DNA from 3 places in the Clostridium sp. LY3-2 genome. Region 1 is predicted to be linked to each of the others. Evidence: predicted binding sites of a transcription regulator. Region 1 holds the regulator's gene; each other region holds the start of a gene.

Region 1 (4,300 bases):
TAAAGTTGCTATTGATTTAGATATAAATAGATCAAAAAAGATTGCCTTTGCAAATTATTTCTATAACTTTAAAGAAATTCATGATTTTTCAGTTTTAGAAACTGAAAATTTAGAATTAGAATCATTAAAAAGAGAAGCTGAAACTTTATTATAATAAAGTTTTATATATAGTTAAAAGAGGCTAAAAATTTAGTCTCTTTTATTTTTTTAGAAATTATATATTTTAAATTTGTATCAAATTATATATAGATATATAATTTTTAGTAAAGAAAATAAAAAATAGGAGTGTATTTATGAAAGAACTATCATTATATGTTCATATACCTTTTTGTAAGTCAAAATGTTTATATTGTGATTTTCCGTCTTATGGAGGGAAGGATCATTTAAAAAAAGATTATATATTAGCTTTATGCAAAGAGATAGAAGAAAAATCAAAAGATAAAATTATAAATACTTTATTTATAGGGGGAGGAACACCTTCTTATTTAGATGAAGAGGATTTAGAGATTCTTTTAAAGACTTTGAATAATTTAACATATAAAAAAGATGCTGAAAAAACAATAGAATGTAACCCTGGTACATTAAATAAAAAGAAGATAGAAATAATAAAAGATAACGGAATAAATAGAGTAAGCTTAGGACTTCAAACTACAAATGACAATCTTTTAAAAGAGATAGGTAGAATTCATACTTTTAAAATTTTCAAAGATAATTATGAGGAGCTAATAAAAGGTGGAATTACAAATATCAATATTGATTTGATGTTTGGTCTTCCAAATCAAAATTTAGGTGAATTTTTAAATACTTTAAATGATGTTTTAAAATTAAACCCAAATCATATTTCAGTTTATAGTTTGATTATTGAAGAAGGAACGCCTTTTTATAATTTATATGAAAAAGATATGTTGAAATTGCCAAGTGAAGAAGAAGAAAGAGAAATGTATAGTAAGGCTAAAGAGCTATTAGAAGAAAAAGGATATCATCAATACGAGATATCAAACTACTCTAAAAAAGATAAAGAGTGTAAACATAACATAGTTTATTGGAAACTAGAAGATTATTTAGGAGTAGGTGTATCATCTAGTTCTTATGTAGAAGGCGAGAGATTTAAAAATATTGATGATATAGAAAAGTATATAAAAAATATAAATGAAGGGCATACTGTAATAGAAACGAAATCTAAGAACTCAGAAAAGGAAGATATTGAAGAATTTATTTTCTTAGGTTTAAGGTTAATAGATGGAATAAACCTTAAAGAGTTTGAAAAAAGATTTAAAGTTAGCATTTTTTCTATATATGAAGAAGTTATAGAAAAGTATATTAAAACTAACGCTTTAACTATAGAAGGAGGTAATTTGAAATTTACTCCTAAGGGGATAGAAATTTCAAATTACATATTATCTGACTTTATTAAATAAAAGTCAAAAAAGGTGAAAAATAATTTAAAATAATTAGTATAAAAGAGTATTTTGAAGAAAATTAAAGAAAAATAAAAATAAAGGCGGTTAGACTTTAAAATTTAAGAATTTAAATTATTGACAAAAAAGTTTAATCGTCATATATTTGTATTGTAGTCATTAGCACTCGATAATAGTGAGTGCTAACAAATAGAGGTGATGGTATGATTATTGATGACAGAAAGATAAAAATACTTGAAGCTATTATAAATGATTACATTAGAACAGGCGAACCTGTAGGTTCAAGAACAATAGCTAAAAACCATGACCTAGGAGTAGGATCCGCTACGATAAGGAATGAGATGTCTGATTTAGAGGATTTAGGTTTTTTAGAACAGCCTCATACATCAGCAGGTAGGATTCCTTCAAGTAAGGGATATAGACTCTATGTAGATTCAATTATGGATCAACAGATGTTAAGCAAAGATGAAGAGCTTAGAATAAAGCAATACCTCATCGACTCAGCTATGCTTGAAGTTAATAAGATTGTAAAAAGTGCAAGCGAACTTCTTTCAGAGTTAACTAATTTAACTTGTATTGTAAGTACCCCATCTATGAAGATGAGTAGAGTTAAATCTATTCAGATAGTTAAAGTAGATGATAGAAGCTTACTTGCAGTTATAGTTACTGATAGTGGCCTTGTAAAAAATAATCTTATTAAAGTAAATTATGCACCTGAAACCGGGTCTATAGAAGAGATTAATTACTTATTAAATAAGAACTTAGTTAATCTAACTATAGATCAAATAAATCTTGAAGTTATTAATAACTTAAAAGAAGATCTAGGAGGGCATGATGAACTTTTCAATGCTATACTACCAGCACTTTACAATTGCTTAAAGGAAGATGATACTTCTAGAGTATTTATGGAAGGTACAACAAATATATTCAACTATCCTGAATATAACGATATCGATAAAGCAAAGAAAATTCTTTCGCTTTTACACGATAAAGAGTGTGTACTTGAATTATTAGAACCTAATAAAGATATAACTATAAAAATAGGCGAAGAAAATTACTTGCCTGAAGCTAGTGAATGCTCTGTTATATCTTGTGAATACTCGTTAGGCAATAATGCTAAAGGGACTATTGGACTTATTGGACCAAGAAGGATTAATTATTCTAAAGTAATAGCGATAATGGCACAGGTCATGAACGAATTGAATAAAACCTTACGAGGTAAATCAGATAAATAAGAAAATGGGGTGTGAGCGCATGGAAGATAACAAAGAAAAGTTAGAAAACGAAGAAACGTTAGAAAACTCAGAAGAAAATGCAGAAAACATTGAAACGAATGAAGTTGAAAATGAATCAAAAGAAGAATTAAATGATTCTAAAGAAGAAGCTTCAGAAAATAAAGAAGAAGCTTCAGAAAATAAAGAAGAAGAGGATGAGGTTCAAATGTTTAAAAAGAGCAAAGAGGAAATAAAAAAATTAAACAGTGAACTAGAAACTCTTAAAGACAGATTACTTAGAGTAACAGCTGAGTATGATAACTTTAGAAAAAGAACTGCAAAAGAAAAAGAAGGAATTTACACAGATGCATGTGTAGACGTACTTAAAGAAATCGTACCAAATCTTGATAATCTAGAAAGAGCAGTAGAAGCAGAAGGTTCTGTTGAAGATATGAAAAAAGGTGTTGAAATGACACTAAAAGGCTTCCAAAACTCACTAGATAGACTTGGAGTAGAACTTATAAGTACAGAAGAAGGATTTGATCCTAACGTGCATCAAGCAGTAGCACACGTTCAAGATGAAAATTTTAAAGAAAATTCAGTAGCTGAAGTATTCCAAAAGGGATATAAAAGAGGCGACAAAGTAATAAGACATACAATGGTAAAGGTTGCTAACTAGTTTAGAAACTTTACATTATATATAATAAAAAATAAAGAATTTTTAATGGCAAGGCATAAGAACTTGTTTTAAGGAGGAATAGATTATGGGAAAAATTATAGGAATTGACTTAGGAACAACTAACTCATGTGTAGCAGTTATGGAAGGTGGAGAACCAGTAGTTATAACTAACGCTGAAGGTTCAAGAACTACTCCATCAGTAGTATCTTTCCAAGCAAATGGAGAAAGATTAGTAGGACAGGTAGCTAAAAGACAAGCAATCACAAACCCTGATAAAACAATAATGTCAATCAAAAGACATATGGGTACTGATTTTAAAGTGAAAATTGATGATAAAGATTACTCACCACAAGAAATATCAGCAATGATACTTCAAAAATTAAAAGCAGATGCAGAAAGTTACTTAGGAGAAACTGTAAACCAAGCAGTTATTACAGTTCCAGCATACTTTAATGATGCTGAAAGACAAGCAACTAAAGACGCAGGTAGAATTGCTGGACTTGAAGTTTTAAGAATAATAAACGAACCAACAGCAGCAGCGCTTGCTTACGGTTTAGATAAAGTAGACCACGAAGAAAAAGTATTAGTTTATGACTTAGGTGGTGGTACATTCGACGTATCTATCCTAGAACTTGGAGATGGTGTATTTGAAGTTTTATCAACAAACGGAGATACAAAACTAGGTGGAGATGATTTCGATAACGCAGTTATAAACCACATTGCAGAAACATTCAAAGCTGAAAATGGAATAGATTTAAGAAACGATAAAATGGCTCTTCAAAGATTAAAAGAAGCTGCTGAAAAAGCTAAAATTGAGTTATCATCATCAACTCAAACAAACATCAACTTACCATTTATCACAGCTGATGCAACAGGACCAAAACATATAGATATGAACTTAACTAGAGCTAAATTCAACGAATTAACTCACGACTTAGTTCAAAGAACTATAGAACCAATCAGAAAATCATTACAAGATGCAAATCTTT
Region 2 (4,300 bases), on a different contig from region 1:
ACGTAAACTACAGCAAACAGATTTCTAAATTAGCTGATGGTACTTTTAATGGTTTAGAGGAGCTTGTTTCGGATTTTGCATCTGATGAAGAGCTTATTAAATTACTTAATAAAAAAGGGTCTCACGAACAAAAAGAAAAGAGTATTATGAGTAATGTAAAGTATGCTAAAGCTTTACTTACAACTATAAGCTTTGCAGAATCTCTTTATGTAGTTGATGATAAAGAAAAAGAACTATATAGCTCAAACGGATACCACAAAGATTATGATATGGTAAGTAGACCTTGGTTTGAAGAAGCTTTTAAAGAAAATATGGAAGGTAAAAAAGTTATAATTACACCTATGCATAGAGATTACTTTAATGATAGATATACTATCTCCATTGTATCTTTCATTAAGGATAAAAATCATAAGGTTCTAGGATGTGTAATTTTAAATACATATATGGATACCTTCACAAGGTATATGGGAGATCTTTACGGAGACGATGGTAATGTAAAGATGTTTATAAAATTGCTTGATGGCAAATACTACGATTACTATAGCGGAATTAAAACCTTAGATGAGATTAAAAGTCAAAAAGGTGTTCATATAGTAGATAATGGTAACATGCTTTTTGCTTTTAATAGTAATGCTTCTACTATTCACAGGGTTATAAGTAATGTAAACACCATTAATTTAGTTATGTTTGTAGTATTTATTTTATTGACATTAGTTTCATTTATCGTAGTTAAAAAGAAAATTTTAGGTTCTCTTCTTTTAAATATAAATAAGCTTAAAAATATTTTAGTTTATTTAAATAAATATGATGAAGAAAAGTTTGAAAGTAAAAAAGGTTTTGAGCAGTTAGATTTTATAGTTAATGCCTTTGATGAAGCTATAGATGAAAAAGCTAGGGAGTATATTTTATATGATTCTTTAACTAAGGTTTTAAATAGAAAAGGCTTATTAGAAGAATTTAATAGAGAGTCTAAAAAGGGCAGGGAATTTGCAATTATATTTATAGATTTAAATAAATTTAAAAATATAAATGATGTTTACGGCCATTTAGCAGGAGATGATTACCTTAAAGGGTTCTCTAAAATGCTATCTAAAGCACTTAAAAATAGAGGAGTTTTAGCTAGGGTTTCAGGAGATGAGTTTGTAATTTTATATAAAAATTATACCTCAAAGATGGAACTTAAAAGTTTCTTTAAAAATAATGTTTTTAAAGTTTTTAAAGAAAATAGACTTTTAGATAAAAAGCTTTTGGTTACTTTTTCAGCAGGTGCAGCAATTTACCCAGCTGACGGTAATACTTTAAGCGATCTTATAAAGAAAAGTGACTTTATGATGTATACAAACAAAAAGAAAGGTTCTAGTGATGAATTAGCATTTTTTGATGATAAGGGATATAAGGAATCAGAGGAAGGGGAAACTATATCTATAGAGTTAGAAGAAGCTATAAAAAATAATGAATTGTTTTTAAAATATCAACCTATAGTAAATAGGGATTTAAAAGTAGTTAAAGCAGAAGCTTTAATTAGGTGGGAAAACAAAAAACTAGGGTTTGTTCCACCAGATAAGTTTATAAAAATAGCTGAAGAAACTAGAGAAATAATTAAAATAGGTTATTTTGTTATAGATAGGCTTTGCAAAGATATTAAAATAATTAAAGAATCAGGAATAAATGATGTTGTGTTTAACGTTAATGTTTCTGCAATTCAGCTTTTAGAGCCAAGCTTTGCATTTAAAGCTAAGAAGATAGTTGAAAAAAATAATCTTAAATGCAGGGATATCTGTATAGAGATAACTGAATCAGTTATGATTGAAGAAGAGGAAGTATCTTTAAAGAATTTAGATTTATTAAAGCTTTACGGATTTAAGTTATCTTTAGATGACTTTGGAACAGGCTATACATCCTTTGCTTATTTAAAGAAATTTAAAGGAGAATCTTTAAAGATAGATAAGACTATTTTAGATGATGCTGTAGATAATGAGTATAGAATTATAAACAGTATAAAAGAAATCGGGGAAGAATTAGACTTTAATGTTGTTATTGAGGGAGTAGAGAGAAAAGAGCAGTTTGAAGCTTTAAGTAAGATAGGCTGTAACTACTTCCAAGGGTTTTATTTTTCAAAACCAATAATGATTAATGAATTAAAAGATTTTATAAATAAGAGTTAAAGCTATGCTATTTTTAGTATAGCTTTTTTTCTATAGAGTTGACATTAATTAGGAATAGTGTTATATATTTTATTAGGGATTAGCACTCTAAGGGTGAGAGTGCTAACACATAGAATATTTTAATTGAAGGGGAGTAATTCAAGATGTCAAAGAGAGAATTTAAAGCAGAATCAAAAAGATTATTAGACATTGTAATTAACTCAATCTATACAAACAGAGAGATATTTTTAAGAGAGTTAATTTCAAATGCCAGCGATGCAACAGATAAGGTTTATTACAAAACTTTAGAGGACAGTAACCTTACTTTTAATAAAGATGATTACTTTATTAAAATCGTCCCAAACAAAGAAGAGAGAACTTTAACTATCCAAGATAGAGGGATAGGGATGACTAAAGAAGAACTTGATGATAACTTAGGTGTTATAGCAAAAAGTGGATCTTTAGCATTTAAAAAGGAAAATGAATTAAAAGACGGGTTTGATATAATAGGTCAATTCGGAGTAGGTTTTTATTCAGGATTTTTAGTATCAGATAAGATGACTGTTATATCTAAAGCCTTAGGTTCAGACAAAGCTTATAAGTGGGAATCTGACGGGGTAGACGGATATACTATAGAAGACGCTGAGAAAGAAAATATAGGAACTTCTGTAATCTTACACTTAAAAGAAAATACTGAAGACGAAAATTATGATGAATTCTTAGAAGAATATAAATTAAGAAGTTTAATTAAAAAATACTCAGACTTTATAAGATATCCAATCAAATTAGATATAGTTAAGTCAGAATTAAAAGAAGGAACTGAAGATGAATACGAAGAAAAAGTTTCAGAAGAAACTGTAAACAGTATGGTTCCACTTTGGAGAAGAAACAAAAAAGAATTAACAGATGAAGATTATAATAACTTCTACATTGAGAAAAGATTTGGGTTTGATAAACCTTTAAGACATATGCATATAAGTGTTGATGGAATGATAAGCTACAACTCAATTTTATATATTCCAGAAAATACTCCGTACGATTATTACACTAAGGAATACGAAAAAGGCTTAGAACTTTACTCAAATGGAGTATTAATAATGGAAAAATGCTCAGAGCTTTTACCAGATTACTTTGGATTTGTAAAAGGTATAGTAGATTCAGCTGACCTTTCACTTAATATTTCAAGAGAGATGCTTCAACACGACAGACAACTTAGCCGTATAGCTAAAAACATTAAAAACAAAATCAAAAACGAATTAGAATCTATGCTTAAAAACGATAGAGAAGCATACGAAAAATTCTATAAATCATTTGGAAGACAACTTAAATACGGAATTTATGATGACTTTGGAATGAATAAAGACGACTTAAAAGATTTAATTATGTTCTATTCTTCAAAAGAAAAGAAAATGGTTACTTTAAATGAGTACGTAGAAAGAATGGCAGAAGATCAAAAATATATCTACTACGCAGTTGGAGAATCAAACGAAAGAATAGAAAAAATGCCTCAAACTGAGATGCTTTTAGACAAAGGATACGAAATTTTATACTTCACAGAAGATATAGATGAATTCTCAATAAAAGTTCTTATGAACTACAAAGAAAAAGAGTTTAAATCAGTTTCAAGCGGAGATTTAGGAATTGAATCTAAAGAAGAAAATGAAAAAGAAAACGAAGAAAACAAAGATTTATTCTCTATGATGAAAGAAGCTTTAGGAGATAAAGTAACAGAAGTTAGAGCGTCTAATAGACTTAAAAATTATCCAGTTTGCCTTTCATCAGAAGGAGAACTTTCAATAGAGATGGAAAAAATCTTAAATGCTATGCCAAACAACGAAAAGCTTAAAGCAAAAAGAATATTAGAAGTAAATACAAACCACGAAGTATTTAACTCATTAAAATCATCTATGGAAAGTGATAAAGAAAAATTCAGCCTTTACACAAATCTTTTATACAACCAAGCGTTATTAGTAGAAGGTTTAAATATAGAAGACCCAGTTGAATTTACAAATGATATCTGTAAGTTAATGAAATAGTAAATCTTGCCCTGTAGTTTTTAATTAGACTACAGGGTTTTTATTTACAATTATATGTAAAAATTATACAATTAAATAGGGGTGTAGTATGTTTATAATAAAATTTATAGTATTAATCGT
Region 3 (4,300 bases), on a different contig from region 1:
AGCTTGTCCGACTGGTGCATTAGATATAGGGATTGAAGATAGGAGAGCTGTTATTAAAAGCGACTTGTGTGTAAATTGTGGAGGATGTATGAAAGCCTGTCCTTTTGGTGCAATATCAGATAAGAGTTTTATAGTGCCTGTATCTAAGATATTATCTAAAAAAGAAGAAGTCTATGCAATAGTAGCGCCAGCTATAACAGGTCAGTTTGGAAATAAAGTAACTTACGGACAAATAAAAAATGCTATAAAAAAACTAGGGTTTAAAGATATGGTAGAAGCTGCTTGTGGAGCAGATTTAGTTACTATAAATGAATGTAAAGAATTTAAAGAAAGAATGGAAAACGGTGAAAAGTATATGACAAACTCTTGCTGCAGAGCTTTTGTTGAATATGTAGAAAAGAAATATAACACAGAAAAGGATAAGATATCAAATACAGTTTCACCTATGATAGCGACAGGAAAAGTATTAAAACATAAGTATAAGGAATGTAAAACAGTATTTATAGGGCCTTGTACTGCTAAAAAAAGTGAAGGAATAAAGTTTGGAAAAGACTCTATAGATTACGTTATAACTTTCGAAGAATTGTTTGCACTTTTAGATGCATTTGAGATAGATATAGAATCATTAGAAGACGATATAGTAGAAGATGGGACTATATTTGGAAGAAATTTTGGAATGAGTGGTGGTGTATCTTCAGCTATAGAGAATTATATAAAAGAGAATAATTTAGAGATAGATTTTACTCCAGTTAAAGTATCTGGAGGGATAGAACTTAAAAAAACTTTAGCTATGGCTAAATTAGGAAAACTTAATGGGAACTTTATTGAAGGAATGATGTGTGAAGGCGGGTGTATTAACGGAGCTGGAGTTATAGTACAGAGTAATAGAGCTAAAGCTTCTTTTATAAAGTTAAATAAAGTAAATCCTAAAGAAAAAGTATCAGAAGTAGAGGGTATAGACTTAGAAAAAGAGAAAGATTAAGGGGAATTTAAGTGGGGATATTAGGATTAAAAAATAGTGGCGAGAGAAAAGAATCAACAGTAGAACAGATGATAAACTTCTTTTTATATACTTTAATATATTTATTACCGTTTATATATAGCCCTTTTGGAAGTGAGAGCTATTACTTTCCTAAAGCTATATTTCTTTGGATAATAAGTTTAATAATACTTATATTATTACTTAAAGATAAAAAGGTAAAATTAGATACTATAACAAAGGTAATTATAATATTTTTAGGACTTATAGTTATATCAACTATATTTTCTATGGACTTTACTAAATCAATAGTAGGGGGAAGAAGAAGGTATGAAGGGTTACTTAGCTTTTTATCTTACGGAGTATTGTTTATAGCAGCTAAAAATTACTTAAAGATTACTAAGAGAAGTATAAATATAATGATGATACTAGGTGCAATAATGTCTATCTACGGGGTTTTTCAATTTTACGGGATAGACCCAGTTCCTAGGGATTATTTTCATAGCACTTTAATGGAATGTTACGGGTTTATAGGACACAGAAACTTTTTTAGTAGTTATCTTTTAATATTGCTTGGAATATCTATAAGTGTGTTTATTTTTTATGACGTAAAAAGTTATCTTATATACTCTCTAATATTTTTTGCAGCCTTAGTTGGAACTATGACTAGAGGCGGGTGGTTAAGTTTAGCCGCAGTTTGCTTTATAGGTTTATTTTTCATCCTTAAAAGGAAAAATGCCTTAAAGAGAGCTATAATTATAGTTATATCCTTCACTTGTATATTTTTTGCTATGAATTACTTTAAAGGTGGAGAGATAAAAGATAGGTTTGAAACTATAAAAGAGGATATTAGTGATGTTACTCATAGCTCTGGGTCTGGAAGGGTTGCAATTTATGAAGCATCTACTTATATTATAAAATCAAAACCGCTACTTGGAACTGGCACTTCAAACTTTTGGGAAGGAATAAAAGAATTTGCACCTAGTTCTGGATTTTGGTGGAACGAGCAACCAAACGTAATAGTAGATAAGGCGCATAATGAATATTTAAATATTGCAGCGACTACAGGAATTCCGTCTTTAATTGCATATATTCTATTAGTTATATTAATACTAAAAAAGGTATTTGAAAATAAAGATGATGATAAATTTAAAGTTTTAGTAATAGTTATATTAGGGTATTTGATACAAGCTTTATTTAATATAAGTGTTGTTAGTGTTGCTCCTATATTTTGGGTGATTTTAGGAGTATCATCTAATCCTAAAATTATTAAAGAAATAAAATAAGAGGTAATAAGATTAAGAAAATTAGAGTAATATAGAAATATATTGCTCTAATCTATTGTAATTAGAAATATTAATTTAAAATTTCAAGAAAAAAAGTTTGAAATAAATAAATATTAAATATATCATAATATTAGAGTTTAGCACTCTAAGAGTAAGAGTGCTAATAAAAAATAAAGGAGGGGTACTTATGAATATAAAACCGTTAGGTGACAGAGTTGTTATTAAAAAATTAGAAGCAGAAGAAAAAACTAAAAGTGGAATAGTGCTTACAGGAACTGCAAAAGAGAGACCGCAAGAAGCTGAGGTTGTTGCAGTGGGGCCAGGTGCTATAGTTGATGGCAAAAGAATAGAGATGGAAGTTAAAGTTTCAGATAAAGTATTATATTCTAAATACGCAGGAACTGAAGTTAAATATGATGGAGAAGAATATATAATATTAAAGCAAGAAGATATACTTGCAATAGTTTATTAGGAGGTATTTTTTATGGCTAAGATGATTAAATTCGGTGAAGAATCTAGAAGAGCTATGCAAATAGGTGTAGATAAATTAGCAGATACAGTAAAAGTTACACTTGGACCAAAGGGAAGAAATGTTTTACTTGAGAAAAAGTTTGGAGCACCTCTTATTACTAACGATGGTGTATCAATAGCAAGAGAGATAGAACTTGAAGACCCTTACGAAAATATGGGAGCTCAATTAGTAAAAGAAGTTGCAACTAAAACTAACGATGTTGCAGGTGATGGTACTACTACAGCAACTCTTTTAGCTCAAGCTATAATAAGAGAAGGACTTAAAAACGTAACAGCAGGAGCTAATCCTATGCTTATAAGAACAGGTATAAATATGGCTGTAGAAGAGGCTGTTAAAAAGATAAAAGAGATATCTAAACCTGTTAATGGAAAAGAAGATATAGCTAGAGTTGCAGCTATTTCAGCAGCTGATGAAAGCGTAGGTAAACTTATAGCGGATGCTATGGAAAGAGTAGGTAACGAAGGGGTTATAACTGTAGAAGAATCAAGATCTATGGGAACTGAACTTGATGTAGTTGAAGGTATGCAGTTTGATAGAGGATATGTATCACCTTATATGGTTACAGATACAGAAAAGATGGAAGCTATCTTAGATAATCCTTTAATACTTATTACAGATAAAAAAATCAATAACATTCAAGAAATCTTACCTGTACTTGAGCAAATAGTTCAAACTGGTAAAAAACTTTTAATTATAGCTGACGATATAGAAGGCGAAGCTATGGCTACTTTAGTAGTTAACAAATTAAGAGGAACATTTAACTGCGTTGCTGTTAAAGCGCCAGGTTTTGGAGATAGAAGAAAAGAAATGCTTCAAGATATAGCTATTCTTACTGGAGGTAGTGTAATTTCAGAAGAATTAGGTTACGACTTAAAAGATGTAACTTTAGAGATGCTTGGAACTTCAGAAAGCGTAAAAATCACTAAAGACAACACTACTATTATAAATGGTAAAGGTGATAGTGAAGAAATAAAAGCTAGAGTAAGCTTAATTAAGAATCAATTAGAAGAAAGCACTTCAGAATTCGATAAAGAAAAGCTTCAAGAAAGACTTGCAAAACTTGCAGGTGGAGTTGCTGTAGTTAAAGTAGGTGCAGCTACTGAAACAGAACTTAAAGAAAGAAAGTTAAGAATAGAAGATGCTTTAGCTGCAACAAAAGCGGCTGTAGAAGAAGGAATAGTTCCAGGCGGTGGAACAGCTTACGTTACAGTTTTAAATGATGTATCAAAATTAACATCAGATATATACGAAGTTAAAGTTGGTATTGATATAATTATTAAAGCACTTGAAGAGCCTATGAGACAGATTGCAACAAACTCAGGAGTTGAAGCTTCTGTAATAATAGATAGAGTTAGAAATAGCGAAATCGGAATAGGATACGATGCTTTAAGAAATCAATACGTAAATATGATTAAACAAGGTATAGTAGACCCAACTAAAGTTACAAGATCTGCTCTTCAAAATGCAGCATCAGTTTCAGCTACATTCTTAACAACAGAAGCT

Evidence for each region. The regulator HrcA, encoded in region 1, represses chaperone genes, less so after heat shock. The targets are predictions, from matches to a motif close to TGTTAGCACTCNNNNNNNNNGAGTGCTAACA.
Region 2: a site for HrcA is predicted at 2,243-2,273, ahead of htpG (molecular chaperone HtpG). Genes of this name have one in related genera too.
Region 3: a site for HrcA is predicted at 2,401-2,431, ahead of groES (co-chaperone GroES). Genes of this name have one in related genera too.

The regions. Positions count from the first base shown of each region.
Region 1 covers NZ_JAMDLQ010000007.1:34,034-38,333, reverse strand. Annotated here, with positions in the region: gene M4I33_RS01265 (hypothetical protein) at 1-154, shown strand, start outside; gene hemW (radical SAM family heme chaperone HemW) at 294-1,418, shown strand; gene hrcA (heat-inducible transcriptional repressor HrcA) at 1,622-2,653, shown strand; gene grpE (nucleotide exchange factor GrpE) at 2,673-3,311, shown strand; gene dnaK (molecular chaperone DnaK) at 3,397-4,300, shown strand, end outside.
Region 2 covers NZ_JAMDLQ010000015.1:90,078-94,377, reverse strand. Annotated here, with positions in the region: gene M4I33_RS05150 (EAL domain-containing protein) at 1-2,165, shown strand, start outside; gene htpG (molecular chaperone HtpG) at 2,309-4,180, shown strand; gene M4I33_RS05140 (hypothetical protein) at 4,269-4,300, shown strand, end outside.
Region 3 covers NZ_JAMDLQ010000022.1:127,704-132,003, forward strand. Annotated here, with positions in the region: gene M4I33_RS08000 (4Fe-4S dicluster domain-containing protein) at 1-982, shown strand, start outside; gene M4I33_RS08005 (O-antigen ligase) at 994-2,265, shown strand; gene groES (co-chaperone GroES) at 2,453-2,737, shown strand; gene groL (chaperonin GroEL) at 2,750-4,300, shown strand, end outside.